Regions from separate parts of the Empedobacter sp. R132-2 genome, predicted to be linked through region 1. Evidence: riboswitches for the same ligand, from Rfam matches in the RefSeq annotation. Region 1 holds a riboswitch; each other region holds the start of a gene.
The links. A riboswitch is a leader RNA that binds a small molecule or an ion and turns the genes downstream of it on or off. The one in region 1 is predicted to bind S-adenosylmethionine.

Region 1 (8,359 bases):
GTAATGTAAAATAAATAATCTTTTGCTTCATTTAACGATGTAAATGAGATAATTTCGTTCCCAGAGTTATCAATTTTCTTCACAATTAATGCATGATAACCATCCGAATTTATTTCTTTGTTCAAAGCATAGAAAAACTTAATTTTTCGTTGAGCTCGATTAAATAGTGGTAGATTTTGCTTAATTAGTTCAGATTCTCTCAACAAAGCAATTAATTCATTTCCTGTATTTTCAAATTGAATGGAATGCGTAAAATACTGTAGTTTGATTTCTTTTTTGTCAAGTGATTTGAAGTGCTGAATCAATCGTTTTCTAATGTCAATACTTTTTCCAATGTAGATAATATCTTGCTTGTCGTTGTATAAATAATACACGCCACAAATATTTTTTGGAACTTGGTCAACCAACATTTTCAATCTATCATTCAGTACCATGGCACAAATTTACTGAATCAATTTCTAATTATTATTTTTTAACACTTTTCCGCGACACCTTGTAGCGCTTTATTTGCTCAACTTTGTAACATGATGTATGCTTTAGTTGACTGCAATAATTTTTATGCTTCGTGCGAACGAGTTTTTAATCCAACCCTAAATGGAAAGCCAGTTGTGGTACTTTCTAACAATGATGGTTGTGTAATTGCACGTTCTAATGAAGCAAAAGATTTAGGCATTCCAATGGGTGCTCCTGCTTTTGAATACGAGAATAATTTTAGATTAAATAAAATTAATGTATTCTCATCCAATTATCCCTTATATGCGGATATGAGTAATCGCGTGATGATGATTTTAAAATCCTATTGTCCTGATATAGAAATTTATTCGATTGATGAATCTTTTCTTCTTTTCAAAGGCTTTGATAACTATGATTTGGTAAAGTACGCCCAAGAAATTAAACAAAAAATATATACCATTACCAAAATTCCAGTTTGTATTGGTATTGCTCCTACAAAGGCTTTAGCTAAAGTAGCAAATCGAATTGCGAAGAAATTTCCGAAACATCATAACGGCGTTTATATGATTGATTCGAAAGAGAAAATAAACAAAGCCTTAAAATGGTTAAAATGTGAGGATATCTGGGGAATTGGGCGACGTTTAGCTAAACGTTTATCTTATATCGGATGTCGTAATGCATATGATTTCACCTTGCTTGAAGATGAATACATCAAACGTAATTTCTCCATCGTCGAATTGCGTTTGAAAAAAGAATTATTAGGCGAAAGCGTTTTAAAATTAGATGAAGTTCAACGCAAAAAATCAATTGCGACCACTCGTAGTTTTGAGAAAACAATCAATGATTATGAAAATCTGAAAGAGCGTGTTTCTACTTTTGCTGTTTCTTGTGCCGAAAAGCTTAGAAAAGAACAATCTAAATGCAACATTATTACTGTTTTTGTGATGACCAATCGTTTTGATGAAAAGCAATCATTTGTTTCAAACTCATTAAGTACAACCTTAGATTTTGATTCGAATTCGAGTATCGTTTTGTCCAAATCTGCTTTATTTTTATTGGATAAATTGGTTCCTGCTGAAGGCAAAGTTCCTGATTATAAAAAAGCAGGCGTTATTGTTTCCGCAATTACGCCCGATAATCAAGCACAGATGAATTTATTTCATACAGAATCTCCAAAACATAAAGCGTTGATGAGTGTGATGGATAAATTAAATGCGAATTATGGCGATCATATGCTAAAATTAGCTTCGCAAGATGTTCGTAGAAAATGGAAAATGAAGCAAGAACGTTTATCACCTTGCTACACAACAAGATTTACAGATATTTTAAATGTTTATTAAATGGTACATTTTATTCAAGTTCCCAAATTCTCAGAAGAGTTAATCAATATCCCTATCAAAACAGATGGTGAAAAACGATTTGTTCAATTTTTTGGTGATGTTTCAGCAGGTTTCCCCTCTCCTGCTGCTGATTTTGTACAAAATAATATTAGTTTAGATGAAATTTTACTGAATCATCCCGAAGCAACTTATCTTAATCGTGTGGGTGGCGAAAGTATGTATCCTGAATATCTGAAAGGTGATTTACTTATCATTCGATCTGATATCGAACCCAGACATCATGATGATATTGTAGTATCGGTCAACAATTCCGAATATACTTTCAAACGTTATGATGCCATCAACAAACAATTGATTTCTCTTAATCCGAAATACAAAAATTGTATTCAATTACAAGATGAAGATGTTGTCATTATTTTGGGAGTTGTAACTGATTTGGTGAGGCATAAGAGGAATTAAATTAATTTTGAATATTAAATCATAATTAATACTTTTATAAAAGATTCAATCATCAAGAGTACATTAAGTACACCAACCGAGTTTAACAAACCACGGTGGTAAAGCGATGAGGGCTGTTCAGTCAAAAAATTGTCACTCTCTAAATTCTTAATGATTGATACTGTTTAATAAATTAAAGTATCAAAACAATGGAAAATTTAACTGAAAAATTTGAAAAAAACTTGATTTCACTTTCAGATCAAGAAGTAATTAACTCCTTCAATAAAGAGGTGGGTAATACTGGATGGGTAGCTGCACGAGCTCACTTTCTAAAAGCACTAACTAATCAATTCGAATCAAGAGAAATTGACTATTCAATCATTAAAAATGAAAATACAATTTCTTTCGCGAAAAAGGTTTTACTAAAGGAAAAAAAATTACACTATTAAAAAACATGAGCCGATTAGCATAAATAATCGGCTCATTTTATAAATTTATAACAATTCGTAAAGCTTTACCTCTCCTCCATTTTTTTCTTCGTAACTATTCGCCCAAGTAAAATAATCATATTCAATTTCTGACCAACTATTAGCTTCATATTCGAACCCATAGTTTAGGTTTACTTGATTCAATTCAATCGAAACGTGTAACCGATCTTTGTCTTCAAAATCAATTGATTTATCAAACAGCGTATTGTTATTTAGTTTTTTTAGTACAAGTTCAACCAAATTATTTGGATTATAATTTTTCAACATATCATCTAACATTATTTCGCCGACAATTACAAGGTCTAACGCTTCATTGAAACGATACAAAACCCAGTAATTTTTTAATGATTGAACTTGATCGATTTCAAAATCAGAACAGGTACAAAACGTGACATCAGAATAAACTTGACACATCAATTTAAGTTTTGATAAATATACTTTTTTATTTCAAAAGCTTCTATCCTATTCTACCTTTTTATTCGTTGTTTATTATCATAGCGTCTTATTTTGTCGCTATACTTCATTATATTTGAAAAAAAAGTACAAATATGGTTTTACGTAAAGTTTTATCCCTTAATAAGACTTTATTTGCAGTTATTGTATTTGTATATTTACAACAAAGAATTGATAAACAATTATGGCTAAAAAAGTACAAACCAAAAGTACAGAAGAAATCCTTTGGGATGCAGCAAATAAATTACGTGGTTCGATAGAACCGTCAGAATATAAACACGTGGTATTGAGTTTAATCTTCTTGAAATTTGCAAGTGATAAATTCATCAAACGCAGAGAAGAATTGATTGCAGAAGGTAAAGAAGCCTTCTTAGAAATACCCGAATTTTATCAGGCTGAAAACGTATTCTATCTTCCAGAAGAATCACGTTGGACGTACATCATCGAAAATGCCAAACAAGAAGACATTACCTTAAAAGTTGATACTGCACTTAAAACCATAGAACGTACCAACAAATCATTGGAAGGTGCGTTGCCAGATAATTATTTCTCAAGATTGGGATTGGATCAATCTAAGTTTTCGGCTTTATTGGATACCATCAACAACATCGATACGCTTCGTGATGAAGCCCAAGATATCGTGGGACGTGTGTACGAATATTTCTTAAGCAAATTTGCTATTGCCGAAGGAAAAGGAAAAGGTGAATTCTATACGCCGAAGTCGATTGTAAACTTGATTGCTGAAATGATTGAACCGTACAAGGGAAAAATCTATGACCCTTCTTGTGGTTCGGGTGGTATGTTTGTGCAATCGTTGAAGTTTATTGAGAAACACCAAGGAAACAAAAAAGACATTTCCATCTACGGACAAGAGTTAACGAATACCACATTTAAACTGGCTAAAATGAACTTAGCCATTCGTGGGATTTCTGCCAATTTAGGAAACAAAGCGGCCGATACATTTAGTGACGATCAGCACAAAGAACTGAAAGCCGATTACATCATGGCGAATCCGCCGTTCAACTTAAAAGATTGGCGCGCTGAAAACGAATTAACGGATGATCCACGTTGGACAGGTTACGAAGTTCCTCCAAAATCCAATGCCAACTATGCGTGGATTTTGAACATGATTTCTAAACTTTCCCAAAACGGTGTAGCTGGTTTTATCTTAGCGAATGGCGCTCTTTCGGGTGGTGGTGAAGAATACAAAATCCGTAAACAAATTATAGAAAACGACTTGGTAGAAGCAATTCTGATTTTGCCAGGAAGTATGTTTTATTCTACCGATATTAGTGTTTCTATGTGGATTATCAATAGAAACAAATTAGAACGTACTGTTGAGTTAAATGATGTTACAAAACATTATAGAGATAGAAGAAATGAAGTCTTATTCTTTGATTTAAGAAGAGAGGGAGTTCCTTTTGAAAAGAAATTTATCGAATTTGATGAAGTTACAATTTCTAAAATTTCACAAACCTATCATGATTGGCAACAAAAGGATTTTGAATCAACCTATCAAAATATTGAAGAGTTCTGTAAAAGTGTTCATATAGATGAAATTCGTAAGAAAGATTATTCTTTAGTTCCTAGTAAATTCATTGACTTCAAAAACATTGAAGAGAATTTCAATTTTGATGAAAAAATGAATGAAATTAAAACAGAACTATCATCTTTATTTGAACAAGAACAAACTTTAAAGAATGATGTAGTAAACGTATTTAAATCATTAGGTTATGAATTATAAACGACTTGGTGATTATATCATTGAAAAGGTTGAATTCAATGAGGGAAATAAATACGATTTATTACAAGGAGTAAGTAACAATAAATATTTTCAGAAAGCTAAGACAAACACAATAGGAGTAGATTTGTCAAAATATCGCGTGGCTCATCATAACCAATTTGTCTTTAACAGAGCTACTACTCGTAATGGAGATAAAATATCAATTGCATTAAGAAAAGGAGAAAGTTGTATTGTATCTCCTTCATATCGAATTTTTGAGGTTAAAGATGAAAATGTTTTAAATCCAGATTATTTATTGATGTGGTTTAAACGCCCAGAATTTGACCGATATGCACGATTTAAATCTCATGGTAGTGCCCATGAATTCTTTGATATGGATGAGATGAATGATGTAGAATTACCCATTCCATCCATCGAAAAACAACGCGAAATTGTAGCCCAATACCAAGCGGTAGCAAACAAAATAAAAGTCAACGAACGAATCTGTGAGAAGTTGGAAGCCACCGCTCAAACCTTATACAAACAATGGTTTGTCGATTTTGAGTTCCCGAACGAAGAAGGACAACCTTATAAATCTTCTGGCGGTGCAATGGTGTACAACCAAGAATTAGAAAAGGAAATCCCTGAGGGTTGGGAGGTTGGAACCTTAAAAGATATTTGTAATGTTTTAAATGGGTTTGCATTCGATAGCGATTTTTATTCTTTTGAAAATGGTATTAAAGTTTTAAGAGGAGAAAATGTTACTGAAAGAGCATTAAGATGGGATACATTGAAATATTATGATGGAGAAATGAATCCAAGAATTGAGAGATGTTTCTTAAAAACTAATGATATTGTAATTGGAATGGACGGTTCTAAAGTTGGTAAAAATTGGTCTTTAATAGGCGAGCATGAATTGCCTATGATTTTAGCGCAGCGAGTAGCATGCTTAAGAAGTGATTCACATATTCAAAATTTTATTTATCAAACATTAATTAATTTGAACTTTGAATATTATTGCTCACAAGTTCATACAGGAACTTCTATTCCTCATATAAGTAGTAAACAAATTGAACAATTTGAATTATTAATTCCAAATGAATTTATCACAGGATTATTTGAAAACACAATTTCAAAATTAAGAGATATAATAAATATTCACATCAGTGAAAACCAAAAACTGACTCAACTTCAATCGCTGTTGTTAAGTCGCTTAGCAACGTTGGAGGGGTAATTATGAATAATAAACTACTTAAAATTTATTAAAACTTATGAAAGATGAATTAGAGCAATTTTTTATAGCCATAGAAAAGTTACAACAAAAATATAGCCATCATAACAAGAAATTTACTTTAGATGGTAAGCTTGTAGGTGATATCGGTGAAGTTTTAGCCGCAGAATATTATGGTATTACCCTACATAAAGATAATAAAGCGGTATATGATGGTTTTCTTACCAGTGACTCAACTAAGGAAGTTCAAATTAAATCTTCATTCAACAACTATTTCTATTTTCCAAAGGACTTAACAAAAATGCCTGACTACTTTATTGCCATTAATATAAATAAGGATGGGACTTTTGAAGAAATCTTTAATGGACGTGGTGATATAATTTATAAACATTTGTTGTCTCACTTACCAACTGAAAGGAAGTATCCTTATCGATTATCTTTAAATAAATTGAAGGAGTTAAATTTATCGGACTTTAATATTGATAGAATAAATAGAATAGCATAATCAAAAACTCACACAACTTCAATCGTTGTTGTTAAGTCGCTTGGCAACGTTGGAGGGGTAAAGAAAAACTAAACTACTATAAAAATCAACACAAATGGGAAAAGAAATTAGTATTAGCGAAGCATATATTAAACAATTTGTAGAAGGCTTACGACCAGAAGATCACGAGATACGCAAACAATTAGATTTTGGGTATTCTTGGGAAAAGAATACTGCCATTTTATATACGATTCGTCCATTTTGGAATAATCCGAATGAGTTAATTCAGTCCGATTTTGCAAAAATACGTTTTACGAAAACCACAAATGAATGGAGACTGTATTGGATGCGAGCTTCTGGTAAATGGGAATTGTACGATCCACACCCAATTGCTGATAATTTACAAGATTTATTAGCGATTATAAAAGAAGATAAGTTCCATTGCTTCTTTGGATAAAAAATACAAAACACTCCCAACTTCAATCGTTGTTGTTAAGTCGCTTGGCGAGGTTGGGGAAAAACTAAAAACTAACTACTAAAAAAATACTTATATATGAATAATATTGACCAATTACTGAATGAAGTAAAATGGTTTAACAAACACAAGGAATTAAAATCTTCTGCTAATGGAGAAGATTTTAATATGTTTCGTATTTGTGGTGTGGATCATTATGAAAATACACATTCAGCTATTCTAGCAGAAATACTTAATCCGAAAGGTTCGCACAACTTTGGGGCTAAATTTCTAGAAGCTTTTGTTGAAACGCTTAAAAGAAGTGGATTAATCGAGGATAGTTTCGATTTTGGTATGCAAAATGTAGCCGTAATTACAGAAGACGCTTCTGTGTTTGGGCGTTTAGATATTTTAATTCGTAATTCGCAAAGTCAAGCTTTATTATTAGAAAATAAAATATATGCTGGCGATCAACATGATCAGTTATTGCGTTATCAAAATTTTGGAAAACGAGAATTTGGTGATCAATTCAAGTTACTTTATTTAACTCTACAAGGTAATGAATCAAGTAATGCTGATAAAGAGATTGTAGATTATATACAAGTTTCTTATAGCGAAGTAATATTGGATTGGTTAGAGCGTTGCATCGAGATTTCGGCTCGTTCTCCTATCGTTAGAGAAACACTTATACAATATGCTAATCATGTTAAATCATTAACTAACAACACAACTGCTAATACCATGTCACAAGAATTAATCGATAAACTATCTACATTAGAAAATTTAGAAGCTGCTTATACCATTGCAAATAATTTAAGTAAAGTAAGAAATAACATTATTAATACGGTATTAATACCTCAATTAAACGAATTAGCTGATGAATTAGGAATCATATTCGATAGTACAGAAGGAGATTATGTTAATACATCTTGGGCTGGTTTTAAATTTATTATTCCACATTATAAAAACTATAATATTTTCACAGAATTCGGAAAAAGAGGACTTGAAAATCATATTATTGGCTTTATGCCTAAAAGTAAAACAGGAGATAATACTTCTTTTTATAAGATCAAAGAAAAAGTTGGAGGAGGAAACAATAGATATGCTTTTCAGAAATTTCCAATGTATCCAAATTGGCATGCAGATGCGATGAAAGCAATTTTAACGGGTGAAATGAAGACAATCTTTAAAGATAAAATCCAAAACCTTTTGGAGGTTACAAAAGAGATTGAAAATATATAGCTTATGACTCACTCAACTTCAATCGTTGTTGTTAAAACGATTAGCGAGATTGG
Region 2 (8,359 bases), on a different contig from region 1:
AAAGACGCATTTATGTTTTTACTTGTCAAAAAAATCTTTTAACATTGTATTTGAAAAAATAAAAGCTAAAAATGAGTGATTATATTCAACTTTATTCAATTGATAATATTTTAAGAACTTACAAAGAAGAAGCAACTGATCGTCGGTTAGCAATCTTTGACGTAGGTCCTGAGAACAATTATTATTTTGTAAAACGAAAACCTTATAAGTTTACGTCGCTTGGGTTGATTTTAATCACAGCAGGAACATGTGAAATCACGGTGAATTTAGAACCAACATTAATCAAACGTGACGATATTATTGTGGTTCTTCCAGGTCAGTTGTTCGAGATTATAGAGCATTCGGCTGATTTTGCTGTTCAAGCAATCTTCATTGATTCAGATCTGATTATTGAAGCTGGTTTTCACGTGAAATCCAATAATTTAGTAGAATTTTTATCGTCCAAATATCCTAAAATCATTTCTTTAGATAAAAAGATTGTACGTGATATGCGCTACAATCTGAATAAGATTAGTAAATATACCATCAAGAATGAAAATATCTTTGCAAAAGATTTGGTTTTACATCACTTTTCAGTGTTGATGTATGAGATGGGAAATTACTACAACCAAGCTGTAACGGCAAAAAGTACAACGAAAGAAGTCAGAAAGGAGGAATTGGCTAAGCAGTTTTTGTATTTAGTTTCAACTCATTTTCGTCGTCAGCGTAATGTACAATTTTATGCAGATGAAATGTTTATTAGTCGTAAACATTTGACTAAAATTATTGTCGAAGTCTTTAATAAATCACCCAAACAAATCATTGCTGAAGCCATTGTATTAGAGGCAAAAGTCTTGCTAAAGAACCCAAAAAATAGTGTTTCTGATGTTGTGACAGAATTAAATTTTATAGATACCTCAGTTTTTAGTAAATTTTTCAAAAATTATGCCGGTGTTTCTCCAAGAACTTTCATAGCTTCTAATTAATAATTGATGTAAATCAATGTAAATGTGAAAACTTTCTAAAAACGTCTTTCTGACATATTATTACGTTTATTTTGCTAACTAATTTGTTAAAATGGATAGACCTTTGTTGCTCAAATTTTAATTGATGCGTCTTTTAGTAGATAATCGATACATGAAATTTGAATGAAAAGAATTTTATGGTGGTAGATTTTACAAAAAAAATATTTGCACATATTTCAGCAATCGGTGGTTATGTGCCAGAGAATAAACGAACTAATTTCGATTTAGAAAAGATTACAGACACTTCTGATGAATGGATTGTAAAAAGAACGGGAATTAAAGAACGTCGTATTTTAGAGGAAGGTTTAGCGACTTCTGATATGGCGGTTAGTGCAATTCAGAATTTAATTGATACATACAAAAAAGACATCAAAGATGTTGATGCGTTGATTGTTGCGACTTCTACACCAGATATGTTGATGCCTGCTACTGCGAATATTGTGTGCGAAAAGTTAGGAATAGAGAATGTTTGGGCATTTGATATGAATGCAGCTTGTTCTGGATTTTTATACGCGTTGGACATGGGTGCTTCATTGGTTGAAAGCAAACGTTACAAAAATGTTTTGGTCATTGGTGCTGATAAAATTAGTGCGTATGTAGACATCAAAGATCGTTCGACAAATATTTTGTTTGGAGATGGAGCTGGAGTAGTTTGGTTAGAGCCTACAAATGAAGAAGGAATTTTGGATGCTTTGTTACAGAGTAATGGAACTGGAAAAGAATTCTTGAATATAGAAGGAGGTGGTTCTTTGTATCCAGCGAGTTCACAGTTGTTGGTTGATGAGAAGCGTTACATTAGACAAGATGGAAAAATTGTATTCAAAAATGCAATTCAATCAATGAGTGATACGTGTGTCAATGTTTTGAAACGCAATGATTTTTCTGTAGAAGATGTAAATTGGTTGGTTCCGCATCAAGCGAATAAACGAATTATTGACGCTGTTGGTAATGAAATTAATATTGAAGAAGGTAAAACTTTAATCAATATTGAGAATTACGGAAACACAATTGCAGCGACAATTCCGTTATGTATTTGGGAAAATGCATCAAAATTAAAGAAAGGAGATTTATTGATGTTGACAGCCTTTGGAGCAGGTTTCTCTTGGGGAGCAAGCTTATTGCGTTGGACAATTTAATCAATAAAAATCATATATTTTTGTTCATAAAGAACGGCAAGAAATTGTCGTTCTTTTTTTATTGTAAACTATTAAATTCTTCACCACACTTCTTGCATTTGAACACGTTTTTGTAGTAAATTGGGTAAACCCAAAATATGATAGAAGATAATAAAGAAAGTAAACCTTTTCCACCTTTCATTGACTTGTAATTGCTGTAATACTCATTACTTTCACACTTAGGGCAAACAAGAATTTCATCCAAATCATTGGTATAATTTGAAGTATCAATTTCTTCTAAAACTTTCATAGCACGATCAGTATCTTCTTTCTTAATTTTTACTTTCACGCCACCAATGGCATTCGACAAAAACTGATTCATCCCAACCGAATGTTCATCAATAACAAAAGCATCAATTTGTTCACTCTCTAATTTTGAACGTAAAATATGTGCTTCAATAGGGCTTTCAAATGTTTTTAATGTAATAAGTTCCATACTAATTGTGTTAAAAATTCAATTCAATATCCGATATAAAATTAGTTCTTTTTATCTTAATGTTTTAAATTTTTTAGTAGATGAAAAATGTAATTCAATGTTTATTTTTAATTGTATTGATGATGAATACGACACATGCGCAAAACCTAAAACAAGTTGCTTACAAAGATGGCTTACAAAAATTGAATGGTTTAGTAACCGATAATACAACAAAGAAAAGTCCAGGAGTTTTGATTTTACCTGCTTGGAAAGGAGCTGATAACGAAGCAAAACAAGCTGCAATAGATTTAGCAAAAGAAGGTTATATTGCGTTTGTTGCAGATATTTATGGAGAAGGAAGCAATCCGAAAGATAATGCGGAAGCGGCTAAAATAGCAGGAAAATACAAGTCTGATTTTGCAGCTTATCAAAAACGAATTGATTTGGCGTTGAAAGAGTTAATCAAAGCTGGTGCAGATCCAAGCAAAATTGCTGTAATTGGTTATTGTTTTGGAGGAACAGGCGCATTAGAAGCTGCTCGTGCGCAATTACCTATTGTTGGCGTTGTTTCTATTCATGGTGGATTAGCAAAAGATTTGGCTCGAAAAAATATCCCTCTTAAAACAAAAGTTTTAGTAGAACATCCAGCTGATGACGAATCTGTAAAACCTGAAGATATTTCGAATTTGGTACTTGAAATGAACGAAGGAAAAACAGATTGGCAAATGATTACTTACGCAAATTCAAAACATACATTTACCAATCCAGAATCACCAGATTACAATAAAGTAATGGCAGATAGAGCGTGGCAACATACATTATTGTTTTTAAAAGAAGTATTGAAATAAAACCATTAATTCGAGTGAAATTATTTTTAGAATTTTGTATCGAGAATAAGGTTTTAGAAGATAAAATTCATCTTAATTCTCGATACAATTTTAAAAAAAACATAATAAGAAATCTACTGAATAAACAACTGTATCATTTCATACCAAAAAGCAGCTGTAAAAAAGCCTATAATAATACTGATTCCAATAATCAAATTGGTTAGTTTGGTGTTGAGTTTAAATTGTTCCGCAATAATACTCGATGTTACTAATGTAGGCATTGCAGCTTCAAAAATAGAGATTTTAGCCACATCACCTTTTATCCCAATTACGATGGCTAAAAGCATTACAACTGCAGGCGCTATCATTAATTTGTAAACCATAGACATCGAAATTTGTGACCATAATTTTCTCCAACCATTAAACTTTAATTGCAGTCCAACTGAAAATAAAGCCAACGGACCTACAGTTGCAGCTAATTTATCGAAGAATGGTTCGGCAGGAGATAAGTCGATAAATTGAGATAAAATCAATGCACTAATACAACCCAAAAATGGAGGGAAAGTAAATAATCGTTTCAAGATAAATTTAGAATCTATTGCTCCAGATCCATTACTTCCTCCTTTTAATGCAGAAACTATTCCGATGGTTGATAAGCACAAAAACATGGTTTGATCACAAATAATCGCAATACTTAAATATTTTTCTCCATAAAATGCTGAGATCAAAGGGAAACCAATAAAAGAGGTATTGCTATAGCCGCTTGCCAATTCCAATGTTCTTCTCGAACGCTCCGAATAGCCTTTTGCTTTGCTGTAGAATTTCATGTAAAATAAACTTCCAACGGCAATAATGACAGTCGAAAAGATAGGGAATAGCATTTCTTGCGACCATTCTACTTTTGGTAAATACTTAAACGAGACTGCTGGTAAAGCTAAATATAAAATCCATGTATTGATCCCTTTATGTGCATCAGGATGTATAGATTTTGTTGCTTTAAACACCATTCCGGCGATTATGCAGACTGCGATTAATATAAAATTTACCATTTTTTAGATATTTAGAATGCAAAGTTACAATCCCATTTTTTTTTACCCTAAAGATATCACTTTTTATTCAATGCTTATTTTTTATAAAATGGCAAGATTAGATATATTTAATTTATTATTATCTAAAATTACTTTTGAATAATGATTTTCATTTTCCAAAATAGCTGTAAATGGAGCAGGAATTATTGTATCAGTTGTAGGAAACTAAGTTGTTTTAATAAAATAATTTAGTAATAATATTTTCCCTTCATCTGAGCCATTAGTACCAAAAGTATCAAAATCTCCTTTTCAGAATTTAGATGTTGTTTTCTATTATAATATATGATTAGTTGCTTCAATATAAGTTGTAGGTAAACCAATTTCAGAAATTCCAAAAATAGAATGTTGATCAAATTCTGCTTAGTTCTCATAAGCTAAATATATTCTTCATTCGTTTTACAAAAGTTAATCTTGTCCAACCAACTTGTAAACTAAACTGATTATCGGTTTCTTCAATTAACTCAAAAGCTAGAATAGTTGTATAAAATGATTTCGTTTTTTCTAAATCATTTGTAAACAATTGTAATTCTTATATTTTCATTCTGCGATTTTTTATAAAAGTAAACCAACTAAACAGAAGAAAACATCAAGACGAATTGATTTAATTAATTGCGCTATAAGTAAATTATTTCCTTCAATTAGTTATTATTCTTTTCTTTCAAAAAACCTTTTTCTTGACACAAAATTCTTACAGAATTTCACTCGAAATGACGGTTTTTTCATATAAAAAAGGTAGAATTATACTACTGATTTCTATATCAAAATAAACATCTATTTCTATGTCTCTATGTGGTCATTTATTCAAAAGTTGAGACAAATTATATCTTTATTTTATTCTCATCATAGTCACCAAAGAAGTAGCCACATGCGTTTCTTTGTTCGTCGTTTCGTCAACCACAAAAATCTCTGTGCGTATGGTGCTTATCTTTTTTCCGCCTTTTATCACATAGGCTTTTGATAGTAAATAATCACCCAAAGCAGGTCGTAAATAATTCACCTTTAACTCAACTGTTACCACATAACAATCGTCGTCATAGTGAGAAACAGCAGCATAACCAGATGAAACATCAACCAAAGAAGCAATCATAGCACCATTAAACATTCCGTGCTTACGTGTCATCATTTCTTGTTTTGGAATCTTAATCGAAACATAGTCCGTTTCGCATTCGATAAGTGATGCGTTATAAAATTTTAAGGTTTCTGAACGATTAAAACTTACCTCTACTAATTCTCTTTTTTCTGGCGTCATATAAAATTGCTTTCAACAAATATAGAGATTTGTCGAAAGCAATTTCAGTTATGCAGTTACGTTATTCAAGTTTTCTTCTTTGATAATCGTATTTTGATGTGACAAAATTACTTTATCCAAACCGCGGTAATAATTCCCTTTGTCAACAGTAATCAATAAATTATTTTTCGGAATTTTATTGATAATCTTATTGTTCGGGAAATGTTGTTTCGAGTTTTTGAAGGTAATAAATACATCATCTTCAGTTAGATTTTTGACATCATCTTCCGAAATAATATCAATCAATTCATAAGGTAAATAAAGTTGATCGAAGATATAATGAAACGTTTTAAGGCGTTTTCCGTTCAATTCTTTGCTATGTTGCAAAAAGTTTCTCAATCTATGTACAACAGCGTAGAAATTACCTACCAAAGGCGGTTTGGGAATATTACGCTCGAACAAGCAACCATCAATCAAACTAAGCGGAAGTTTGATATTCAATTCATCTGTTTTTACATTGTATAGATGGCGATAATCCAAACCTCTTTTCTTGAATTCTTCAATAATATGATCTTTTAGCGCAGGAACTTTAATAGGCAATTGTTGATTGATAAAATCGACCAATTTTTCATCTGATATAGGAGCTAAATTAAGCTCAGAAATGTTTTGTGACATACAATAAATAGTTAAAATAAAACAATTATTGTATTTCGATAATAGGGGATTTTTCGTTGTTTTTGGATGAACTCCCGTATTGTTTTACCACCGTGGAGACTCCTCTCGGTTGGTATCGTTTTCTACGATTCGAAATACGGTGTAAAACTACATAAAAAATTGAATATGTAGTAATCTTTTCTAATAATTTTATTTTAAAATGATCACTTAGAATTTTATTCTAAATTGGATATTGTTTCGATAATAAAGTTTTGAATAATTGCTTGATTTGTTTTTTTATATTCTACCATATAGATACATCGTAATACTAGTTCATTTATTCATTTTCCAATTTATCTCTATTCATCAACATTGTTAAACCTATCTCTCTATGTGGTTATAAATTTTATGTTCTGAATTAGATGCGACCATGAAACGAGTTTAGGGTGACGACTTCGCTATTAAAAATCAAGATTTTGAAAATTTTACAAATAATTAAGATAAATTTAATTGTTTGCCGAAAATTATTTTATACATTTGAGTAACAAAGTAATTAAAAAATGAAGTTTACGTGCTTATATATGTCGATTCGCAAACAGGTTTGGAATATCCAGACGTGGGAAAGTCATGTATACTAAAAAGAGATTTTATTTTTTAATATATTTTAGGTTTCCCCGTCGAGTTTCGATGGGGATTTTTTTTGAACAAAAACAACAATTACCAATATAAAATTAAAAACAATGCAAAGTTTACAACAATTAACGATCCCAGTTTGGCCCTTAGAGGACAACACAATCTTAAACAATGTTTCGGTAACATTTCAACTTTTTGGACTTCCATTAGGAACAGCTCCAGTCATTTTGATTAACCATTCCTTACACGGAGATTCAGATTGTACCTATCATTGGGATGGGGTCATGGGAAAAAACAAAGCAATTGATCTTAATGAGTATACGGTAATCTGTATAGATATTCCTGGAAATGGCGTTTCCCAAACCATAAAGTACGACTATATACCACGCGATCACATTACAGCACGCGATGTAGCGGTGTTGTTTTGGTTGACGTTATTTGAATTGGAAGTAGACGAGATTTTTGCCATTATTGGTGCAGACTTAGGCGGAGGATTAGCGTGGGAAATGGCATGTTTGTTCCCGAATAAGGTGCTGAATATTATTCCGATAGCAGCAAGTCTTAAAACAACAGATTGGTTAGTAAAAGAGCCAACAGCTAAAAGCGAATACCTGAAATCTATTTTCTATTCGATAGATATATCACGCAATAGAGGCGATATATTGCAAGTTTCGCAATACATCAAATCAAAAATACATGTGATTTATGTAAAGAATGGAAACTTGTTCAACAAAGCAGAATTAAAACGTTATTACGCCAAACTGCAAGAGTTTAACAAACATGTGCAGTTCCACGAAATAGAACAAATAGAAGATAACGAATTACTAAAAGCAAACATCGATAAGGTTGAAAAAATAGTAGATGGTATCCTCGAAAAAGAATATATAAATAACGTTGCATAAAAACTAAAGCTCCTGCAAGGGAGCTTTTTTTTAGTGAATTTTATATAATATATTAAGAAATAGTCTTCTTGTCTAAATTTATAATTTCTTTGTCTAATAATTCTTTAAATAAATCAATAGTATTATCAATATATTTTCTTGGATTACCAGAAGCAGTTATATAAAATTTGTTTAATTTATTAACTATTTCATTATATTTTAAATCATAATTGTCAGAATCATAACTATCAATAAGAGTCTTATACCAATTTATTGAGTTATGGGTTAATTTTCCATATTTTAAAGGAGTTTTATATTTAAAGAAAGATTTGTATAAGTATTTTAAATCTTTCAAATTTTCATGATTTTCTAATAAATAATACCCGTTGTGCATTTTGATTAATAAAGAATAAAGTTGTTCATTTGATTGAAAATCAGTAAATTGTTTTAATTA
Region 3 (8,359 bases), on a different contig from region 1:
AACCAATCCACAAATAACCGCTAATCGTCGCAATTAATTGTAAAGCAATAAAGCAACTCACCCATTTTACATTATTTCCAAGCAGATTACCGAACGAAATATTTGCAACATTTTCTTGTCCAGCCAAAGTTCCTGCTGATGCATGTTTCAAGAAAACATAATTTAGCAAAACATAAGAAATCGTGACAAAAATAACGCCTATAAATAGTGCTTTTGGTAAGTTTTGTTTTGGTTGCTCAATTTCTTCTACGATGTATGAAGCCGAATTCCAACCTGTATAAGCAAAAGTAACATAAACCAAAGACGTCGCAAATGCAGGAAGTAACAATTCATTTTTCCAAGTCGAATCAAAAACTACCGCATTTGGCTCAACTGCTGGAGCAAAATAAAAACCTAAAACAATTAAAACAACAATAAATACAACTTTTAGAATAGTAAAAATATTCTGAAATTTACTACTCAAATTTAGACTGAATGATTGAAAAACGGCAACAATCAAAATCATGGCTATTGCAAATTCTTTTCCTAAATCAAACCCGAAAACATTCAAGTATTTTCCCATTGCCAAAGCCGCTAAAGAAATCGGCGCTGAGAAACCAACGAATAAAGAAATCCAACTTGATAAATAACCAAAAACAGGATGAAATGTGCGAGATAAGTAAATATAATCTCCTCCTGATTGTTTAAATTTTGAAGCTAACTCCGAATAAATAAATGCGCCAATCAACGCTAACAATCCTCCTATTGCCCACAATAATAAGATAGAAGTTGTATTTTTTAGATCAGAAATTTGATAACCCAAACTGGTAAAAACACCTGTTCCGATCATATTCGAAATCACTAATGCTGCTGCGGTTTTCCAACCAATTTTTGAATGTGCCATACACAAAAAAGTGCCAATTGAATGTTTGAATTTACATTAAAATTGACACTTAGAATATTTTATTATTGATTAAAATTTAAAACTTGCACGCGCAAAATAATACGCTCCTGTCATCCCCATTTGCACTGGCGCATACGGAAAAACTCCATAATAAGAATTCTCGTAAACTTGCTTGTCTGGGAAAACATCAAACAAATTATTTGCACCAATTGTAAAGTTGAAATTCTTTGTAATATCATAACCAATCGAAGCATCCGTCACCACTTTTCCCGTGTGTTCTTGGATACTTCCCCAAGGATATCCATCTTTTGTCACTTTTCCGAAATACGTGTTACGCACCATAAAATTGAATCCAGAAATTGCATAATTCAATCCTAAAGTTACTTTTGTTTTTGGACTTAATGATTCGATAATATTGACTTGATCAGAGCCAAAAAATTCTTCCGTTGGAATTGTTAAAGCTGTTGGAAAATGATAACCGACAATCTTTGTTTCATTGATATTTCCTGATAAACTTGCATTCAATTTTCCTCGACCTAAACGTGTATCATAGGAAATCACTAAATCCAAACCTTTGGTTTCTGTATCAATTGCATTCGTAAAAATACGCGCTGTCGCTACATTATATTTTTCTAAAGCAGGATCTGTGATATCAGAAGTTAAGACAATTCGGTCATCAACTTTTATAAAATATCCATCCAATGTGATGAATAATTTTGAAGTCGGACGAAATGTTAAACCTAAACTTGCATTGATTGATTTTTCTTCTTTCAATTTATCCAAACCAATTTCTCTCGACAATTCAGACTCATTTTGGATAATTCCTTTTGTAACCAAAACTTGATCTCCATTATCATTCAAGAATAAATCAGTATATGAATTACTAAAGTATTTTTGTTGTAAAGAAGGCGCTCTAAATCCTGTTGAAATTGCTCCACGAACCGAATATCCTTTTGCGTATTCATATCGCATCGCTAATTTTCCGTTGATTGTACTTCCAAAATCTGAGTAATTTTCGAAACGTCCAGCCAAATCAGCCGTAAAATCTCCAAATTTCAATTCTCCATCTACATAAGCCGCAACTGAATGACGATCACCTTTTACAGCATTTAATGGAGAAAATCCTACAAAAGATTCAGATCCAGAACCTGTGTAAGAAGCTTCATCTCCTGCTTCGATTTTATATTGTTCAAAACGATATTCTCCTCCAAACGCTAAGCTAACATTTTGATTGATTCGTTTCGAAAAATCTAAATTGACTGTATTTTGTAAAAATTGATGTTTCCCTGCATAAAAATCGGTTGGAGAATTTAAACCTAATGATTGATTAATTGAATTTTCTAAATCATATTTGAATGAATTTAAACCAAAAGTATTACTCAAGTCAACTTTCCATCCATCATATGAATAACGTAATCCTGTCGAATTTGAATAATCATTTACATTAGATTTTAACGTTGCTTGAAAACCATTTGGATAAATTTTTAACGCATCTTCAGACAATTCGCTTGGCAATCTTCTAAAACCGAATCCATTTCCTTGGCGTAATGAAACGCCTCCAAATGAATAAAAATCTAATCGATCATTAATCGCCGTTTCAGCATTTACAAAAAATTGTTGATTTTTGATTGCCGCATCTCCAATTTGAAATCTAAAATCTTTTCTCGAAAGTCCTAAAGCAGCAATTTTAGCATCATCCGCAGCTCTTGCTGCATCTGGATCATCTGCAAAATCGTAGGCGAAATTATCTCCAAAAATATCTAAATTATGATCTTTTGAACGATTCGTTTTCTTGCGCTCACTTACAACCGCCGAAAAAACAATTGAACCTGATTGTCCTAATTTCGTTCCATAACTTCCGTTAAAATTATACGTTTCACCATCATTTCGAGAAGTCTGACCATACGTCAAAGACGCGTCACCTCCTGGTTTAGATTTCAAAACAATATTTACAACTCCCGCAATCGCATCAGAGCCATATTGCGCAGCCGCACCATCACGTAAAACTTCAATTTTATCGATCGCCGAAATCGGAATTGCACCTAAATCTGTTCCTACAGAACCATTCCCTACCGTATTTTGGTAATTCACCAACGAAGTTGTGTGACGACGTTTTCCATTAATCAAAACCAAAACCTGATCTGGTCCCATTCCGCGCAACGTCACAGGATCGATATGCTCCGTTCCATCGGCAGATGATTGACGAACCGAATTAAAAGAAGGAATAACCACATTCAAAATATCATTTACACTCAATTGAGGAGAAGACGTTTTCAATTTCTCAACATCGATAATATCGACAGGAACTGACGAATTAACCACCGTTCTTTCTGATGTACGACCACCGATTAAAATAACTTCGTTAAGATTTGTTTCCTCCTTTTCAACTTCTTGAGCGAAAAGTGTAGATGCGCAAATAAATGCGAATGAAGCAAGTAAAAATTTGTTTCTTTTCATTTTTAATTTTCATAAAACTTTCAAGAAACCAACAGATAAAAGTGAAATACTTTTACTCATCTTTCCCTCTAATAGGTTGGATTTAGCACCTTAGATTATAAGTCATCTGGTTGCTAAGGTTTCACAGGGCCAATCCCTCCACCTTTCTTGATAAGTTATGCAAAGGTAATGTTAAAAAATGAAAATGCAAATAATACTCTATCATTTTTATAGAGTTATTGAATTAACAATGAAATATCTAACTCTTGACTTTCGTCCAAATTCATCATTGCATTGATTCGTTTGAATGATTTGAAGTTAACTAGATCTGAAACCTTTATATTTTTCTGAATGATTTCGCCTGATTGCAACAAAGCTTCTCTCATTGTTCCTTTCAACAAAAAACTTCGCGGCGTGATCCATTGAGAACCGTCAAAAAAAACAATATTCGAATAAATACAATCGGTAATATAATTTGATTTCACCAAGACCAAATCATCTGTTTTTGATTCTTTTAAATACTCATCAAAAAACCAACGATCTAAATATTTGTAGGAATAATCAATTTTATTTTCGATCTCAAAAAGTTGAATACTTTCAATTGGTTTGATTTGATACGGTTGAAATTCTACCGATTGAATTTCTCGATCATAAACAATTCTAACTTTATATTTTTCATCCGTTAAATCTGTTGGAAACTTAATAATTTCGTTCAATAAAATCGGATTGATTTCAGTAAAATTATCATTTCTTGTTCGATCAAATCTCGCTTGATGAAATTCTAAATTTCGAAGTTGTTTATTCACACAACAAATCGATTCAATAAATTGGAACATATACTTTCTGAATTAATTCTTCGTATTCTGCTTTCGCTTTGCTTTTTGCCGTTATTCCTCCTCCACTCTTGAAAAACAATTCGCCTTGATTATTTTCAATAAAACGAATCATCACAGCACTATCAAGATTTTTTCCATCAAAAACACCAAAAACTCCTGTATAAAAATTACGATGATACTTTTCTGCTTCTAAAATAATTTCGACGGTTTTCTTTTTGGGAGCACCGCAAATAGAACCTGCAGGTAAAAGTTGATCGAAAATCGTTCCTAAGTTTTGGTAATAATCATCGTTCAAATCACCTTTTATCTCAGAACTCACTTGCAAAAGTGTTGCATCATTTGTCTTCACCTCATCCATGTAGCGATAATTTGTTACCTCAACATTTTCTGAAACAAGACTCAAATCATTTCTAATTAAATCGACAATTGTAGCATGTTCGGCAGCTTCTTTTTCATCATTCAAAATAAGTTGCTTCGCATTTAGAATCGAGGCATCAATGGTTCCTTTCATTGGATTTGAAAAGATTTTTTGAGCTTCAATTTTCACAAAACGTTCGGGAGAAAAACAAACAAATTCGTCTTTATATTTCAATTTATATTTTGTTTCAGAAAACTGAAAAATATCATTCAAAGACAAATCAGTTTCAATTTTTGTTGGAAGCGTTAAATTCGTTAAATATGAATTTCCAAACAAAATATTATCGTGAACATAATTGAATTTTGGCAAATATTCGTCAAAGGAAATCGGGAATTTATTGAATTTAAAATCTTTCTGAAAAGATTCTTTTTTTGTTGAATCTACTTCAAATTTTATCTCATCAGGTAATTCATTTAACGGAATTACTTCTCCATTTTCTTTCAAAAAATCGATCATAAAAAAAAAGGGAACTTTTGCAGCTCCCAATTCATTCATTTTCGTAAAAATCGAATGCTTTGCTAACATTCGATAAAATTAATATTATTCTTGGTTTGTACCAAGTAGATCAATTTCTGTTTTTTCATCATCTGTCAAAATCATATCTTTTAACATAAAATAAACCATCATATAGCCAATTGGATAAGTTGCTAACACACCCACATAACAAGCAATAGCTCCTATTGAAGCAACCAGACTAACAACAATAGCTATTAGAATCATCCACCAAAAATTCTTTTTTACGATTGCATAAGAAGTTTTCATTGCGTCAATAGCGCTCATATTTCCATAATGAATAAGATACGGAGCCAGATAAATACACGCTTGTAAGAACAATAAAAATACTGTCGCCACTAAGATGTATAACATACCAAAAAGCGATGAACCAATCATTAATGCTGAGTTTACATTTTCGGGATCATTAAACATAAGTGGTAAAAAAGAAAAAATAATGTATGGTAACATTACAACTATTGCAACTCCCATTACGATAAGTGTTAAAAGGAAATAGCTTCCTATATTTTTGAAACCTCCAAAAAAGTCACCTAGTTCTAATGACATTTTGTTTTCGGCACGTTCTGCTCCAATCATAAATCCCATTATAAGTGGATACATCACAAAAAGCAATCCGATTATAGTGAAGGAAGTAAACATATAAACAATAGCTGCAACAAGAGCATAAATAACAAATGGCTGCCAATTATTTTGGAAAAGTTCTAATGATTGATTGAAATATTTTCCGATATCAAATTGGAATTTATTGTTTTTGTAATACTCAATTTTGTTGTAATCTAATGTTTTCATCTTAACGTTGGTTTAATTGAAATTAATGTAAATTTGCTTGATTAGTAGAATAAAAATTAATAATTGTTACAACATGAATGCAAACGATTTATTATCAATCATAAAAAATAGACGCTCTATATTTCCTCCGCAATACAATCAAGAAGAAATTACGCGCGAAGAATTGAATCAAATTTTTGAGGCAGCAAATTGGGCGCCATCTCATAAAAAAACAGAACCTTGGCGTTTTGTTGTTTTAGAAGGACCTGCAAAAGACCGTTTCCGCGAATACGTAAAGCGTGTTTATGTGCAAGGAACGCCAACAGATCAATTGAGCGACAGAAAAATAAATGCATTAATTGAGAAATGTGATAAGTCGAATAAAATTGTATTAATCAATTTTATCAACACAGAAAAAAATCCTGAATGGGAAGAATTAGCTGCAACTTCTATGGCTGTTCAGAATATGTGGTTAATGGCAAGTGCGCTAAAGATTGGTGCATATTGGTCTTCTCCAGCAAACATTATCGCCAATGTTGATGAGTTTACAACTATGGAAGAAGGCGAAAAATGTGTTGGTGTTTTCTATATGGGAAAAATTGAAGGAGATTCTCCAGAAGCTGTTCGTCAACCAATCGAAAATAAAGTGAGATTTTTAGAGTATTAAAAACTCTTTAGAAAATAATTTGAAAAAGACTACTAATTTTTTAGTGGTCTTTTTTATTAAATAGAAAATCAACTCTTTATGATTTTTGTATATTTGACTAAATACTTTAATATGAAATACATGAAATCTATTTTTAACTACTTATTAGTTGTAATCTCTATTAGTTTTTTTACATCTTGCAAAAACTCTAATCTGCCTGTTTACAACGATCCAATCCCGAAACACGAAACATTTACAATTGATTCTAAAATTCTAAATGAAAAACGAGTTATTAATGTTTGGGTTCCAAAAGAATATTCGACTTCTCAGGATTCGTTATCCGTTTTGTATATGCCTGATGGCGGAACAAAAGAAGATTTTCCACATATTGCAAACACATTAGATAGTTTGATTACTTCGAAAAAAATAAAACCAGTTATTTTGGTTGGAATAGAAAATATACAACGTCGCAAAGATTTGAGTCCACCAACTGAAAATGAAGAAGATAAAAAAATAGCCGATGTTGTGGGAGGTTCTAATCAATTTAGAAGCTTTGTCAAGGATGAGTTATTTCCTGAAATCACGAAAAAGTATCGCACTAAAAATAATAAAGGAATTATTGGCGAATCGTTGGCTGGATTATTTATCATGGAAACTTTTCTGAAACAACCAGAAATGTTTGATTATTATATTGCAATTGATCCTTCACTTTGGTGGAACGATCACAAAATGTTATTGAATTCAAAAAATGATTTAGCTAAATTTCCTTCAACTCCAAAAAAGTTATGGTTTGCAGGATCTGGAGCAAGTGATATTTTACCTTATACAGATGATTTGAAGAATATTTTGACGCAAGAAAAACTTCCAAATCTACAATGGAATTATTCTCCAGAACCGAAAGAAGAACATGCTACAATTTACAGAGCAACTAAAGAAAAAGCATTGATTTGGAGTATTGGTAAATAAAATTTATCTGATAAATAAAAAACCCTCACTTCAAATGAAGTGAGGGTTTTTTATGCGATTCGTTTTCCTAAAATAGTTAAACTTCTTTCTATTCCGTCTAAAATTGCAATATTGGGATAATTTCCCCAATCTTCGAAACCAAAATGCTTGAATAATTTCAAGCTCGGTTCATTATGCGAAAAAATAAAACCTAAAATCGTTTTGATTCCAAATTCTGGTGCTTTCGTAATGCTATATTCCAACACTTGTTTTCCTAAACCTTTTCCACGTTGCATAGCATCTAAATAAATGCTAATTTCTACAGTTGCATCATAAGCTGGTCTTCCATAAAAAGATTGAAAACTTACCCAACCTACAATGTCTTTCGATTCATTTTCTACAACCCAAAGTGGTCTTTTTTCAGGTGAATGTTCTTCGAACCATTTTACTTTACTTTCAACTGAAACTGGTTCGGTATCGGCAGTTACTAATCGCGAAGCTATTGTAGAATTATAAATTTCTGTTATTTTTTCTAAATCGCTTCGTTTAGCATCTCTGTATGTTAACATCTAAATTTTTAAATTTTATTCTCTGTTTGATTTTAAAAAGGAATATTCTTTTTCATCGCCATCATATAGCCCAAATGCATTGCTTCGTGAATATTGTTGTACAAAATTGCATCTTCAATCGATTCTAACGTCATACCAAAACTTGTTTTATATGATCGATAATACGATAGTTTTTCCGAACGATAATCCTTGAACATCTGCATTGGTGTACTTTCCAACATTTCCTTCAATTCTGTCACATCTTCTTCCGTTACTTCCGTATTTCCGATTGTTCCTTTTTTATACTTCTGAATAAACTGAATATCGACCAACATCCTATTATCGGTTAAATAATAATGGATCAAT
Region 4 (8,359 bases), on a different contig from region 1:
ATTTTTGAAAAAATTATGCAAGAAGAATACATTAAATTAATTTTTGGGTTAAAACTAAAACAAGTTAGAACGGCTAAAGATTTGTCATTGTTTAAGTTATCTAAGCTAACTGGACTTTCGAAATCGTATTTGAATGAGATCGAAAAAGGTAAAAAATATCCAAAAACTGATAAAATTGTTGCTCTTGCCGAAGCGTTGGAAATTCCTTACGATGAGATAGTTTCATTAAAATTGGATAAAAATTTAGCACCAGTCGCTGAGATTTTACAATCAAATTTATTACAAGAAATTCCTTTGGAACTCTTCGGAATTGAAGAAAGAGATTTAATTGAGATCATTTCTAACGCACCAATGAAGGTAAATGCATTTATTTCTACGTTGATTGAAATAGGTAATAATTACAATCTTACGCGCGAAAGTTTTTTCTTGGCTTCGTTGAGGTCTTTTCAGGAAGCAAATGATAATTATTTTCCTGAAATTGAAAAATCAGCAAAAAGTTTTTTACAAGAATATTTGATTGAATCTGAAGATTTTGTAAAAAATGAAACGATGGAAGAAATTCTGAAAGAGGAATATAATTATACCATTCTTTATGAAGATTTCACTTCTTTAGGAGGGAAGGATTTAGCGAAATTGCGTTCTATTTTTATCAAAGAGAAAAAACTTTTGTATATCAATATCAATTCTGATAATGATCAAAAACGATTTATTCTGGCGAAAGAATTAGGCTATAATTACCTTGATTTGAAGGAGCGTTTGTATACATTTTCGTGGGCAAGTTTCGATAATTTTGATCAATTGTTAAACAATTTTTATGCATCTTATTTTGCTGGAGCGTTGTTGTTACCAGAAGAAAAATTGTTGAAGGATATGCAGAATTTGTTTGCTATAGAGCATCATGATTTGTCTAAATTTCAAGAAATTCTTGGAAAATATACCGAATCTCCTGAGACGGTTTATCAACGAATGACAAATTTGTTACCCAAACATTTTAATATTCGTGATTTGTTTTTCTTGCGTTTGTCAGCAAAAGTTGGCTCAAATTCATATAAATTAACGAAAGAACTTCACCTTAATCAACAACAATCGCCACAAGCAAATGAAACGGATGAGCATTATTGTCGTCGTTGGGTTTCGTTAAATGTTTTGAAAGAATTGGAAAAACATCAAGATGATCATCATGAGATTTCTGCACAAATTTCGTTGTATCCGTTCAATAATAATCAAAAATATTATGTAATTTCTTCAGCAACGAAAGATCCATTCAATCCAAATTATTTAAGAAGCGTAACGATAGGTGTGTTGTACAAATCAGCACAACGTAAAATTAAATTTATGAATGACCCATCAATTCCTGTAAAAGAAGTTGCGGTTACATGCGAAAATTGTGGGATGAAAGATTGTGCAGAACGTGTTGCTGAACCAATTCGTTTTGAAAAAGATATCCGAAATAAACGATTAAATGTTACGATTAATGATTTTATAAAAGAGCAGAGTAAGTAATATTGTCTACCATAAAATAAAAAGGAAAACTTGTTTCAAGTTTTCCTTTTTTTATGTTTAATCTAAATATTCTAATCTATTTTCAATTAATATTACATAATGTTGAAGCGAAAATGTGTTTCCTCTTTCTATGGTTGTGCTATCAAAATTACGGTATTGTAATTCGTCAAATAATGTTTTGACATAACATCTTCTTGCAGAATTCCAAGAACTGTTTCCTACATTTTGATTAAAGCGATCGACTAATTCGTTGTCAGTTAATTCACGGAATAATACGACAAATTCATTTTTTAGATTTTCCATTGTTTTAATTTTTTAATGATAAAAACAACAGGATAGAGTGGAGAATAACCTTTTATTTTGGCGTTTGCCCTCATTCTATACCACCGTAGCGTGGTTTTGGCTCGGTTGGTGTTCTGACTTTTCAGAAACTCCTGATGATTGATAGAGTAAATGTAGGAATAAATTTTTAAAACAAAAAAAGGAACTCAAAAAAAGTTCCTTTTCAATATTTTTATTCGCTTAATTCTAACCAACGAAATTCTTTTTCTTCTAATTCGTTTACAATTTTTTGAAGTTCCTCTCCAATAGTTGCGATTTTGTCATAACCTAAATTTGGGTCGGAAAGTAAATTCGTTAATTCTTCTTTTTTGGCTTCAAGAATTGGTAAAGATTTATTAATTTCTTCTAATTCTCGTTGTTCTTTAAACGATAATTTTTTTGGTTTTGTCTCTACAACTTTCTCTTTCGATTCAACTTTTTCCTGAATAACGATTTCTTTTTCAATCTTTTTATCGTCAGTTACAGGCTTGTTTTTATTCTCGATGTGATATTCTGTATATGTTCCCATATAACGAGAAATTTTTCCTTCGCCTTCAAAAATCATCAATTCATCGACCACCTTATCCATAAAATATCTATCGTGGGAAACAACTAATAAACAACCTTGATATTCTTCTAAGAAACTTTCAAGAACCGTTAAAGTAGGTAAATCTAAATCGTTTGTTGGCTCATCAAGAATCAAAAAGTTAGGATTTTTGTACAAAATTGCTAATAATTGCAGACGTTTTTTCTCTCCACCACTCAACTTTGAGATGAATGTATGTTGTTGTTCTGGCGTAAATAAAAACATTTCTAAGAATTGTTCTGCACGCATTTCTTTTCCATTAGAAAGAGGGAAAAAATCTGCAATATCTTTCACAAACTCAATGACACGTTCGTCGCCTTTAAATTCTATTCCATCTTGTTTAAAGTGTCCGATATTTAAGGTTTCTCCACGTTCAATTGTTCCAGAATCCATAGTTTCGATTCCTTCTAACATTTTTAAGAAAGTGGTTTTTCCAACACCATTTTTTCCGACTAAACCAATTTTTCCACCACGAGCGAATATATAAGAGAAATCATCTAAAATTTTCTTTTGACCAAATGCTTTCGAAACATGTTCCATTTCGATGATTTTTTGACCCAAACGCGTCATCACCATTTCTAATTTTACTTGTTGATCGACAATTTTATGTTTAGCCACTTTTTCAGTATCATAAAACGCATCAATACGAGATTTAGACTTTGTTGTACGCGCTTGTGGTTGACGACGCATCCATTCAATCTCTTTACGATAAAGGTTTTTCGCTTTGTCAATTGTCGCATTTTGATTTTCGATACGCAATGCTTTATTCGTAATATAAGTTTCGTAATTTCCCGAATGTACATACAATGTTTTGTCCTCCATTTCGAGAATTTTGGTACAAATTGCATCTAAGAAATAACGATCGTGCGTAACCAAAATCAATGTTTTGTTTTCTTTGTTCAAGAAATATTCAAGCCATTCCACCATTTCAATATCCAAATGGTTGGTAGGCTCATCCAAAATCAAAAGAACATATCCAGTTTCGAAACTTAAATCAATCAAAAATTTTGCTAAAGAAATACGTTTTCGCTGACCTCCAGAAAGTTTTCCAATTTTTTGCTCCAAGAAATCAATCTTCAATTTTGATAAAATTTCCTTGATTGTTGGTTCAACTTTCCATGCATCTAAAACATCCATTTTTCCCATTAAATCAATTAAATCAGGATTTGTTGGATCATTTTCGATCATGTTTTCATATTGACGAACAATATCTAAAACTTCATTCGAATGATTGAAAATATATTCTTCACTTTTTAAATTTTCGTCAAAGTCATCACTTTGATCTAACATCAAAATTTTAACACCTTTATTTGGGCGAACTTCGCCAGAATCAGCCGTTTCTAATCCAGCTAAAATTTTAAGTAAAGTAGATTTCCCACTTCCGTTTTTTGCTACGAATGCGATTTGGTCTCCTTCATTCACATGAAAATTTACATCTTCAAACAAAGTTCGGATTCCATATGATTTGGTTAGATTTTCAACTGTAAGAAAATTCATGGTTTATTATCTGTTTTGTAGTTAAAAAAAGATGCTAAATCTTTTCTGTTCCGATTTGTTTCATCGATTGTTTAGCTTTTCTTATTTTAACGATTAGAATAGCCAAAGATAAGATAAAGCAAATACTTCCTATTACAATTAGATTATTTAAATGTGGTTGAATTAACGCAGGATCGCCTTTTTCGATGAAAAGTATTCGGAATATTTTCAAATAATGTGTTAATGGAATGCAATCTGCAATTGCTTGAATCCATTTTGGCATTTGACTTAAAGGCCATGTAAATCCACTTAAAATAAAACTTGGTGTTGCAACAACCATCAAAACTTCGGTTGCTTTTAATTGGCTTGGAAGGAGAATGCTGACTAAAAATCCTAAAAAACAAACGGCTAAAATAAATGCAAGAGAAGAAGTGAAGAATGGCCAAAATTCGGTCTCTAATTTCATGTCATAAAACATTCCGAACCAGTAATACAGCATATATATAAATACTGACATAAATAAATAAGGGAAAGTTTTGACGAATAAAATGGTAAAAGGATTGGATGATTTTAAGATCAATTCATTAAATGTCCTATTCTCAAATTCTGAAGCAAATGAAAGTGCTAAACCTAATAATAAAACCTGTTGTAATACGGTTAATAAAACACCTGGAAGCATAAAATATAAGTAGTTTCCACTTCTGATATTTTGACGAATCATCGTTGATTTGAATGGTTCGTAGCTTTGTGTTGCAATATATTCAGGAACGCCTTGTTTCCGAGCTGTTTCTATCGAAATTCCGGCTTTCATTGTTGTTAAAACTGTCGTAATTGCGATTGCCGCTGTATTAGAAGTTAACGTGTTTGAAGCATCTACAAAATAAGCGATTTCGGGTAATTTTTTTTGTTGTACATCAGATTGAAAGTTTCGAGGAATAACAACCACAACTTCAGCTCCGATTGCTAAAGCTTTATTCTTAGAATCAAACGTTGAAGGTAAAACTTCAGCAACTTTCACCGATTCATTTTCATCTAACATCTGAATAATTTTCTGACTTGTCGTCGTATGATCTTCATCTACAACAATAATTGGTAAATCGGTTACATTCCCTTTTTTATAAACATTTCCGATCAGAACACCATACATAATAGGTGCTCCCAAGAATAAAATTGGTAAAACAGGATTCTTGAAGAAAAGTTTGAATTCTCGTATAATTAAATGAAAAATCGTTTTCATCAGAATTTATTTAGCATTAAGATCTAAAACTACATTTGCTTTTGTCAATAGTTGAGTAGCTTGTTTATAGTCAACAGGAACAACTTTCACTTCATATTGCGATTGTTGTTGATCAATATCAGGATAAGCAGTCGAAATATTTGCATACGAATTAAGCACTTTTATCGAAACAATTTTACCTTTCAAAACCATATTATTTTTATAAGGAACTTTTAAATTGACGATTTGATTTTTTTGCAATTGTCCGATTTTATTCTCAGGAATTGTAAATCTAAAAAATGTAGTTTCTTCCAAAATCCCGTTTGCAATAGAATATCCAGCCAAAGCTAATTCTCCAACTTTTAGATTAATTGTTTCAACCGTCATATCTTGTGGTGCTTTGATGTGTCTTTCCGCCTCAGCAACATCTACTTCTTGCAAAGCTCCCAAAGCACGCTCTTTTTGTCCCAAAGCCATTCGTTGTTGTTCTACACGCGCTCCATTTTCGGCATCAGCTAATTCCGCTTTTGCAGCTAAATATTGATTTTTAGCACCTTGATATTTAGCATAAACTTCATCATAACTTTGTTGCGGAACAAGACTATCTCGAAGCATATTTTTTAGTCTATGATTTGATTTTTCTGCATAATCTAATTGTTCTTTCAAACCAGCAACTTTTGCACGCAATTGTTTCAATTGATTATCTGTAGCACCTTTTTTTGACATTTCGTATTGAGCTTCGGCAGAATTTACAGCACCTTCTGCTTGACTTTTCTTCGCATCAACTTCTGGTAACTGTAAGACAAAAAGCGTTTGTCCTTTTTTTACTTCATCACCTTCGTGAATTAATATTTGATCTATTTTTCCTGGAATTTTTGTTACAACGCTAATTTGATCGCGCTCAATTTTACCTTGAAAAATAGTTTGCTCTTCTTTTCTATTTTCCTTGTCAGATGATTTACAATTTGTAAAAAGTATTAATCCGCTTAAAGCAAAAATATAGGATAATTTATTTTTCATGATTTTAATTTGATAATTTATTAAATAATTCTCCAGAAGTTTGAAGTAATTCGTAGGTTTTAGAGCGTTGATCCAAGATTTGAGCATAATAACCTAGATTGGCTTTGTAATAATCATTTTCAGCAGCCAAACGTTCGGTTACATCTATTAATCCTTCTTGAAATCGTCTTGAAGCGATTTCTAAATTATTTGTTGCAATGGTATTTTGTTGATTATTTACTTTCAATTTTTCAGTAGAAGTTTCGTAATCAATTTTGTTTTTACTTAATAATAAATTCAGTTTTTCTTGGGAATCTTTTAACTTGTTTTCATTTATTAAAATGTCAGTTTTCGCTTGTGCTAATTTATTTTTATGTTGTCCGCCATCCAATAATTCCCATTTTGCGCCAATACCAATCAAAATATTAGGAAACATCGAAAATTGGTTCATTTTCAAATTAACATCACCTAATATATCAACATCTTTTAATTTGAAACGACTTCCAAAAATTGACGTATAATTGGTGTTCGCGAATGCAAAAACTTGTGGTAAGTGTGAACCTTTTTCTTTTTGATATATAAATTCGTAAGCTTTCACAGAGTGTTCAAGTGCTTTCAACTCTTTTTTATTTTCTAAAGTATAACTTGAAGCAAGAATGTCAATTGGCGCTAGTTCGTATTGAATTTGTTGAAGATCTTGTTCAGACAGATGCGTTAAAGTTTCTAATTTTTTGTACAGTAATTGTCGATTACCATTCAGTTCTACTTGTCGAGCTTCTAATTCTAGCATTGCTAATTTTATTTTTTCACGATCGTATGGAATAGCTAAACCATTTTGAATTGCCTTTTGAACTTTAAGATGCTCTTTATCCAAGCGTTTTGCAGAATTTGAAATTAATTCTTCTACTTTGACCAATAACATCAATTGATCATAGGTTTGTAAGATATCTTTGGTTATAGTTTCTTTTTCGGCTTCTTTCAAATAATCTAAAGCAGTACTTTTTTCCTGAATAGCATTCAAAGCATTTGGAATTTGTAATCCCGAAAATATAATTTGAGTAGCGTTAATTCCGACAGTAAATAATCCTGCTGAGGTATTGAATTTTTGATTACCCGAAAACAATTCTGTGGACAAAATATCGATTGATTTGGTTGGAATATCGATGATTCCGTTCGAGTTTAGATAACCACCCAGTGCAATTGCAGATAAATTTGGTTGTCGTTTACCTTTTACTTCGTCATATTGGTAATTGTTTTTTTCGACTTCCAGTTGTTTATTTTTTAATTCATAACTTGACTCAATCGCTTTTTCAACAGGCAATCGAAGTTGCGGATCAATCAATTGTTGTGCAAATCCCGAAATAGAAGTCAATAATGGAATAAAAGATAAATATCGAATAATAAGCATCCTATAATTTTAGCATAAAATTAACAAAAAATATACCATGAATAAAAGTCAATATTAGAATATCATTAAAAATAAAAATCCTGAAACTTTTTAAGGGTTCAGGACTTCCAAAAGTTGCCAAAAAAATGGCGCATAGTTCAATGTATTTAATATTTATTATCAATAATATCCAACGTTTCGTTTAATGACTCTTTCATCATTTTCTCTAAATAATCCGTCGTACTTTTATTGATTGTTTCGTCTATATACTTAGTTCCACCAATTGTTTCGCTATATTTTAAAGCATTATTTTTAAGGTCTAGAATATTAATGTAGACATATGTTTTGGCGATGTATTTCTGTTTGTTGGCAGGATCATAATCAAGACCCGATTTTACATTAATTAAAACTAAATCATCTTGATTAATCGCTTTTTTTAAATCATTAAATTTAACTTGATTTACATTTTCCTTTGTGATTAATTCATTCGGAACTAAGTTTTTATCAAATCTATCAATCATTTGATAAGTGTATTTGTTGTCGTTTAATATTTTTTCAGATTTATCACGAATTACTTTTACAATATCAAATTTAGAATTTATTTGTTTAAGCTGATTTTCAATTGATTTTGAATCAATGTTTTGATCTAAATTTTGAGAATTATGATCAAAAAAACCAAGAGAATCTATATTAATCAGAACACCAACTTTATTTACAGGAACGTCTAAAGCACTTTCGTAAGTTACCGTATTAAGTGCTAATTCTTTTGGAGCTTCTTTTTTTTGCTCGCAAGATTGGGTAAAAAACAGTACCCCAACTATAAAATAAACTAATTTTTTCATACGCTATCCTATTACCTCTTTAAAGATAG

Region 2: another riboswitch for S-adenosylmethionine. It lies ahead of HXZ69_RS14135 (hypothetical protein); the one in region 1 lies ahead of HXZ69_RS10625 (hypothetical protein).
Region 3: another riboswitch for S-adenosylmethionine. It lies ahead of HXZ69_RS04375 (TonB-dependent receptor plug domain-containing protein); the one in region 1 lies ahead of HXZ69_RS10625 (hypothetical protein).
Region 4: another riboswitch for S-adenosylmethionine. It lies ahead of HXZ69_RS12645 (hypothetical protein); the one in region 1 lies ahead of HXZ69_RS10625 (hypothetical protein).

What each region holds. Positions count from the first base shown of each region.
Region 1 is NZ_JACAGG010000022.1:28,759-37,117, reverse strand. It holds gene HXZ69_RS10640 (GIY-YIG nuclease family protein) at 1-434, opposite strand, end outside; gene HXZ69_RS10635 (Y-family DNA polymerase) at 525-1,793, shown strand; gene HXZ69_RS10630 (LexA family protein) at 1,794-2,252, shown strand; SAM-I-IV-variant riboswitch at 2,297-2,391, shown strand; gene HXZ69_RS10625 (hypothetical protein) at 2,441-2,680, shown strand; gene HXZ69_RS10620 (hypothetical protein) at 2,726-3,133, opposite strand; gene HXZ69_RS10615 (type I restriction-modification system subunit M) at 3,357-4,916, shown strand; gene HXZ69_RS10610 (restriction endonuclease subunit S) at 4,906-6,129, shown strand; gene HXZ69_RS10605 (DUF6998 domain-containing protein) at 6,167-6,631, shown strand; gene HXZ69_RS10600 (DUF3024 domain-containing protein) at 6,726-7,067, shown strand; gene HXZ69_RS10595 (PDDEXK-like family protein) at 7,164-8,306, shown strand.
Region 2 is NZ_JACAGG010000045.1:7,308-15,666, forward strand. It holds gene HXZ69_RS14105 (helix-turn-helix domain-containing protein) at 72-965, shown strand; gene HXZ69_RS14110 (beta-ketoacyl-ACP synthase III) at 1,142-2,140, shown strand; gene HXZ69_RS14115 (putative signal transducing protein) at 2,199-2,615, opposite strand; gene HXZ69_RS14120 (dienelactone hydrolase family protein) at 2,696-3,442, shown strand; gene HXZ69_RS14125 (AEC family transporter) at 3,556-4,470, opposite strand; gene HXZ69_RS15340 (VOC family protein) at 4,877-5,029, opposite strand; gene HXZ69_RS14130 (PaaI family thioesterase) at 5,336-5,758, opposite strand; gene HXZ69_RS14135 (hypothetical protein) at 5,807-6,412, opposite strand; SAM-I-IV-variant riboswitch at 6,461-6,555, opposite strand; gene HXZ69_RS14140 (alpha/beta fold hydrolase) at 7,132-7,926, shown strand; gene HXZ69_RS14145 (hypothetical protein) at 7,979-8,260, opposite strand.
Region 3 is NZ_JACAGG010000004.1:136,495-144,853, forward strand. It holds gene HXZ69_RS04370 (APC family permease) at 1-883, opposite strand, end outside; gene HXZ69_RS04375 (TonB-dependent receptor plug domain-containing protein) at 953-3,340, opposite strand; SAM riboswitch class I at 3,394-3,497, opposite strand; gene HXZ69_RS04380 (aminotransferase class IV) at 3,556-4,155, opposite strand; gene HXZ69_RS04385 (aminodeoxychorismate synthase component I) at 4,139-5,098, opposite strand; gene HXZ69_RS04390 (DUF2189 domain-containing protein) at 5,114-5,875, opposite strand; gene HXZ69_RS04395 (nitroreductase family protein) at 5,949-6,521, shown strand; gene HXZ69_RS04400 (alpha/beta hydrolase) at 6,633-7,466, shown strand; gene HXZ69_RS04405 (GNAT family N-acetyltransferase) at 7,517-8,014, opposite strand; gene HXZ69_RS04410 (DinB family protein) at 8,047-8,359, opposite strand, start outside.
Region 4 is NZ_JACAGG010000033.1:12,236-20,594, reverse strand. It holds gene HXZ69_RS12650 (helix-turn-helix domain-containing protein) at 16-1,503, shown strand; gene HXZ69_RS12645 (hypothetical protein) at 1,561-1,806, opposite strand; SAM-I-IV-variant riboswitch at 1,850-1,949, opposite strand; gene HXZ69_RS12640 (ABC-F family ATP-binding cassette domain-containing protein) at 2,018-3,907, opposite strand; gene HXZ69_RS12635 (ABC transporter permease) at 3,942-5,123, opposite strand; gene HXZ69_RS12630 (HlyD family secretion protein) at 5,130-6,122, opposite strand; gene HXZ69_RS12625 (TolC family protein) at 6,127-7,509, opposite strand; gene HXZ69_RS12620 (hypothetical protein) at 7,656-8,330, opposite strand.